Regions from separate parts of the Bacillus sp. FAU18 genome, predicted to be linked through region 1. Evidence: riboswitches for the same ligand, from Rfam matches in the RefSeq annotation. Region 1 holds a riboswitch; the other holds the start of a gene.
The links. A riboswitch is a leader RNA that binds a small molecule or an ion and turns the genes downstream of it on or off. The one in region 1 is predicted to bind S-adenosylmethionine.

Region 1 (3,209 bases):
TCGTTCAAGCTCTTCCTTCACAAAGGAAGAGCTTTTTACATGCTCAATATTTCAGAAAAGAGGCGAATAACATGGCTCAACAAACGAATGTTGCAGGACAAAAAACAGAAAAACAACGCAAAGCACCTTTCCGCGCCGATCATGTCGGCAGTTTGCTTCGTTCCGTTCCGGTGAAGGAAGCCCGGCAAAAAAAAGCGGCTGGTGAGATGACAGCGGAACAGCTTCGTGATATCGAAAATCAAGAGATCACCCGCATCGTGGAAAAACAAAAAGAAATCGGTCTCAACGTGGTAACAGACGGGGAATTCCGGCGTTCCTGGTGGCATTATGACTTCCTGGAAGGGCTTGACGGTGTGGAACCGTTCATCCCGGCTGAGGGGATTCAGTTCCATAACACAAAAACGAAAGCGCGCAGCATCAAAGTGACGGGAAAACTCGATTTTACGAGCCACCCAGCGCTTGCTGATTATCAATTTTTACATGAGATTGCCGGTAACGCGACGCCAAAATTGACCATTCCCAGCCCAAATATGCTGTTTTTTGGCGAAAAGGCGGATAAAGGGATTTATGACGATCAAGAGGAATATTTTCATGACCTGGCCCAAGCATACAAAAAAGCAATCAAAGCCTTCTATGATGCTGGCTGCCGTTATCTCCAGCTCGATGATACGTCATGGTCTCTCTTCTTTGAGGAAAAAGGCAGAGAGGTTGTCCGGGCGCTCGGCGGTGATCCAGAAACATTGCCAGCCATATTTGCCAAAACAATTAACGATGCCGTCGCAGACCGGCCTGACGATTTAACGATCACAATGCACATTTGCCGCGGCAACTTCCGCTCAACATGGGCGGCATCAGGAGGGTACGACGCTGTAGCGGAAACGATTTTGGACGGCTTAAACCTTGACGGCCTTTTCTTGGAATACGATGATGACCGCTCCGGAAACTTTGATCCGCTCCGTTTTGTGAAGCGCAAGGATCTGCAAATTGTGCTCGGCTTGATCACATCGAAATACGGCGAGCTTGAAAATCCTGAGGATGTGAAACGCCGCATCAATGAAGCCGCGCGTTTTGTCAGCTTGGACCAGCTATGCCTGAGCCCGCAGTGCGGTTTCGCCTCTACAGAAGAAGGCAACCTTCTGACAGAGGAGCAGCAATGGGCAAAGCTTCGCCATGTCATCGACATTGCCAACGATGTGTGGAGATAATCTATCATTGACAGAAATAGAAAATGTGTGAATAATAGATACTATCAGAAAATTTCATAAAAAGGTTTTCCTTATCAAGAGAGGTGGAGGGACTGGCCCTGCGATACCCGGCAACCGCTGTTTAACAGAATGGTGCTAAATCCTTTAGAGCAATGATTGCTCTTGAAGATAAGGTTGAGATTGTCACGCAAGCTCTTCCTTATCCAAAGGAAGAGCTTTTTTATATTTGAATGGAAAGAAGGAATGGACAACATGTCACACCAAACAACACCCGCAGAACAAAAATCACTTCAAAGAAAAAAACCGCCGTTTCGCGCGGATCAAGTCGGAAGCCTGTTGAGATCTGAGCCCGTTAAAAAAGCGCGGCTGCAAAAAGCGGCCGGCGAAATGACCGCTGAACAGCTTCGCCAAATTGAAAACGATGAAATCATCCGCATTGTGGAAAAACAGAAGGAAACCGGCCTGAACGTCGTGACAGACGGTGAATTCCGCAGAGCATGGTGGCACTTTGATTTCCTGGAAAACTTAGATGGCGTTGAGCCGTTTACTCCTGAGCACGGAATCCAATTCCATAACGTACAGACAAAAGCACGCGGCATTAAAGTCACAGGTGATATCGACTTTTCAACTCACCCAATGCTTGAAGATTATTCGTTTCTCCATAGCATTGCCGGTGACGCGACGCCAAAGATGACGATTCCAAGCCCGAATATGCTGTTTTTCCGCGGAAAACTGGAAAAGGATGCGTATAAAAAAGATTATCACCTTTTCCAGCATGATGTATCCAAAGCATATAAAAAAGCGATTCAAGCGTTTTATGACAGAGGCTGCCGCTACCTCCAGCTTGATGATACAGCGTGGGCCGTTTTCTTATCAGAAAAAGGCTTAAAACAAATCGAAGCGTTCGGAACAACGCCTGATGAGCTTCGCCAGCTGTTTGCGAAATCGATTAACGACGCGATTGCAGACCGCCCGGATGACTTGACGGTAACCATGCATATTTGCCGCGGCAACTTCCAGTCCACTTGGACAGCGGAAGGCGGCTATGACGCAGCCGCCGAAACCATTTTTGACGGCTTGAATCTTGACGGACTTTTCTTAGAGTATGATGATTCACGCTCAGGCGGATTTGAGCCTCTCCGTTACGTAAAACGGTCTGATCTTCAGCTTGTTCTTGGCTTAGTGACATCTAAATTCGGTGAGCTTGAAAATCCGGATGACGTGAAACGTCGTATCGAAGAAGCGTCCCGTTATGTAAGCTTAGACCAGCTTTGCCTCAGCCCTCAATGCGGATTTGCTTCAACTGAGGAAGGCAACAAGCTGACTGAAGAACAGCAATGGGCGAAGCTCCGCCATGTGGTTGAGATCGCTAATGATGTTTGGAAATAAGCAAAGAAAAAACACACTTGATTCCCTAGCGGAGCAAGTGTGTTTTTTTATGTCACTGTGCGGTGTAGCCCCCATCAAGGACGACAGCCTGCCCAGTGACGCCCTTCGCCTTCTCGCTTGCCAAAAACACGGCATAATCCGCAATTTCCTTGACGGAAAGCAGTCGCTTTTGCGGCACAAGCGGAAAAATGACTTGTTCAAGTACAGAGTCGTAAGGGACATTTCTAGTTTTCGATAGATCGCTAAGCTGATTGCGTACAAGCTGGGTATCGACATAACCCGGGCAGAGCGCATTGACTGTTATGCCGTGGGGCGCGCCTTCCAGCGCCCCGACTTTTGTGAGTCCAATGACGCCGTGCTTGGCGCTATTATAAGCGGATTTCCCTGCAAAGCCGACTAATCCATTAACAGACGCGATATTAATGATTCTGCCAAACTGCTGTTTTTTCATGATCGGAAAAACATGCTTCATTGCAATAAAGGGCGCCGTCAGCATGACCTTGATCAGCTGTTCAAAGGTTTCTGTCGGAAACTCTTCAATCGGAGCGACGTGCTGAATACCGGCATTGTTCACCAAAATATCCAAGCGGCCGTATCGTTTTTGGATGACGTTCA
Region 2 (3,209 bases), on a different contig from region 1:
GACATCGTTGCCGGATAGGACAAAATTGATTCCACTGCGCCAAGGCTGACAGCGAAGACCGGCAGTGACACATTCTCGACTAATTTCTTAACGGCCTCTTTGCTTTCAAGCTCAAAAGATAGCACGGCGCCCGCTCCCTTCGACTGGCTTTTATGGGTTTCAGCGCCGGGATGATCAGCCAGTCCCGGATAATACACGCGCTTCACCGCCGGGTGCTTCTGGAAAAATTCCGCAAGCCGCTGGGCTGTTTGACTCGCTTTCTCTAAACGGACCTGCAATGTTTTTAATCCGCGCAGGACAAGCCAGCAATCCTGTACGCCAAGGACGGCGCCGAACGCGTTTTGCAGCTTATACAGCTTCTTCCCAAGCTCTTCATCTTTGACAGCAGCCAAACCTGAGAGCACATCGCTGTGTCCGCTTAAGAATTTTGTCGCGCTGTGAAGTACAATATCCACGCCGAGATCAAGCGGACGCTGCAGTGCCGGCGTCATAAATGTATTGTCCAGAAAGGTCAGGCAGCCGTTTTCTTTTGCAAGCTGAACAACCGCTTTAATATCCGTAATCCCAAGTGTCGGATTTGATGGCGTCTCCATATAAATGACCTTTGTGTTCGGCTTGATGCTCCGCGCCAATTCATTACGATCCGTCATGTCGACAAACGTATGCTCAATGCCAAACCGGGTCAGCACCTCTGTCACCATACGGAAGGTTCCGCCGTATACATCTTCTGTCACAAGAACGTGATCACCCTGTGACAGCAGTAAAAATGCTGTTGAGATAGCAGCCATGCCTGAACTGAAAGCAAATCCTCTTGTTCCGCCTTCCAATGCGGCAATTGTTTCTTCGAGAGCTGTTCTTGTCGGCGTGCCAGAGCGGCTGTAATCATATGCCCCGAACTCTTCAAATGAAGATTGGTGAAAAGTCGAGGCGTGCTGAATCGGTACACTGACCGCCCCGGTTCCGCCGTCTGTTTTAAATGGATTGTGCACGAGCTGGGTTTCAAGCGTCCAATTGTGTTTACTCAAATGAAACAGCTCCCTCTTTGACCTGACATAATGCCTGCTTTAGATCCTCTTTTAAATCTTCCGCATGTTCAATTCCGACAGAAAAGCGCAGCAAACGATTGCACACCCCGTTTGCGATGCGGATCTCTTCAGGAATATCCATGTGCGTCTGGGTCGCAGGGTATGTAATAAAGCTTTCCACCCCGCCGAGACTTTCTGCAAAACAAATGGTCTTCAGTGCTTTTAAAAACGGATTGACCCATTCTTCTTTTTGCAGACGGAAGGACAGCATGCCGCCTTTTCCGGGATACAGCACATCCGAAATTTCTTCCTGCTCTTCTAAAAACGCCGCAAGCTCCTGCGCGTTTGCCTGATGCTGACGCATTCTGAGGCTCAGCGTCTTCATTCCTCTCATCAGAAGCCACGAATCAAATGGCGGCAGGACAGCGCCGATTGCATTTTGATGCTGAAACATTTCCTCTCCGAGCCGCTCATCCTTCACCACGACAAGCCCAGCAAGCAGATCGTTATGCCCGCCTAAATACTTGGTTGCGCTGTGAATGACAATGTCAGCTCCCAGCTCAAGCGGCCGCTGCAAGACCGGTGTATAAAATGTATTATCTACGATCAGCAGAAGACCGTGCTCCTTTGTAATCCGGGCAATATGTTCAATGTCCGCCTCCTGCATGAGGGGGTTTGTCGGCGTTTCCACAAACACCGCTTTTGTATTCGGCGTAATCTTAGAGCGTAAACAGTCCTCATCGCTGAAATCATCATAATGAAAAGTCAATCCGTATTTTTTCCATTCATTTTCAAATAAACGGTACGTGCCGCCATATAGGTCCGATGAAACGATCAGTTCATCTCCGCTTTTAAACAGCGCCATAATCGTTTGGATAGCAGCCATTCCCGAACTAAAGGCAAGCCCTCTTGCGCCGTTTTCTAAGTTAGCGATGGCGTCCTCAACAAGCTGGCGTGTCGGATTTTTTGTGCGGACATAATCAAATCCAGTTGATTCTCCGATCCCTCTGTGGCGGTATGCTGTTGATAAATAAATAGGAGCACTCACTGTTCCCGTGACTTCATCGCTTCGGTTCCCAATTTGGGCTAATTTCGTTTCAACGTGCTGTGACATATAGCTGACACCTTCCCTTTTCAAAATAAAAACCCCTTCTTCATAAGAAGAAGGGGTTTAACGCTTCTTCTTATCTTCCAAGCATAAAAACGCTTGCTGGATTTAGCACCTTGGCGCTTTGCACATGCAAAACAAGCCGGTTGCTGAGGTTTCTAAGGGCCAGTCCCTCCACCTCTCACGATAAGAAATATCGATTTCAATTTTCTGATTGTTTTATATTAGCGCAATTCACAGTTTATTTCAACACTTTTTTCTTCGTGTGTCGAACCGTTTAAAGAGAGAAATTTCTAATAATTCATGGTACAATAATTGAAAATGCAAGAAAGTATAGTGATGTCCTGGAGGAATGTTTTTATGGCACCGAAAAACGGCACAGTGCAAGAAAAGAAATTCTTTTCAAAAGAGCTTAACGAGGAAATGACCTTACTTGTTTATCTGCCGTCCAACTACTCCCCGCTTTATAAATACCATGTCATTATCGCGCAGGACGGCCACGATTATTTCAGGCTGGGGAGAATCGGCAGACAGGTTGAGGAATTGCTGTCGAAACGCGAAATAGACCGGAGCATTATTATCGGTGTTCCTTATAAGGATGTAAAAGAGCGCAGAAACACCTATCATCCGGAGGGTTCAAAATTTTCGGCGTATAAACGGTTCATCGCCCATGAGCTCGTTCCTTTTGCAGATGATGAGTATCCAACCTATCAGATCGGTTACGGCCGAACGCTGATCGGTGATTCGCTCGGAGCAACCGTGTCACTTATGACAGCGCTTGATTATCCGAATATGTTTGGCAACATCATCATGCAGTCTCCCTATGTTGACAAACACGTACTAGAAGCCGTAAAACAGTCAGACGATATCAAACACCTCTCTATTTATCACCAAATTGGAACAAAAGAAACTGACGTCCACACGACAGACGGGAACATCCTGGACTTTACAGAACCGAACCAGGAGCTGAAGCAGCTGCTGGAGAAGAAGCTTTCTGATTATTATTTTGAGCCATTTGACGGAGACCACAAATGGACATACTGGCAGCCGCTCATCACCCCGGCGCTGAAAAAAAT

Region 2: linked by a shared signal. The riboswitch ahead of metI (cystathionine gamma-synthase/O-acetylhomoserine thiolyase) and the one ahead of AC0OMU_RS20755 (5-methyltetrahydropteroyltriglutamate--homocysteine S-methyltransferase) in region 1 are both predicted to bind S-adenosylmethionine.

The regions. Positions count from the first base shown of each region.
Region 1 is NZ_JBVYHZ010000004.1:1,884,727-1,887,935, forward strand. Features, by position in the region: gene AC0OMU_RS20750 (5-methyltetrahydropteroyltriglutamate--homocysteine S-methyltransferase) at 72-1,205, shown strand; SAM riboswitch class I at 1,274-1,380, shown strand; gene AC0OMU_RS20755 (5-methyltetrahydropteroyltriglutamate--homocysteine S-methyltransferase) at 1,458-2,594, shown strand; gene AC0OMU_RS20760 (3-hydroxybutyrate dehydrogenase) at 2,647-3,209, opposite strand, start outside.
Region 2 is NZ_JBVYHZ010000003.1:534,268-537,476, reverse strand. Features, by position in the region: gene metC (cystathionine beta-lyase) at 1-1,025, opposite strand, end outside; gene metI (cystathionine gamma-synthase/O-acetylhomoserine thiolyase) at 1,018-2,139, opposite strand; SAM riboswitch class I at 2,207-2,326, opposite strand; gene AC0OMU_RS03035 (esterase family protein) at 2,494-3,209, shown strand, end outside.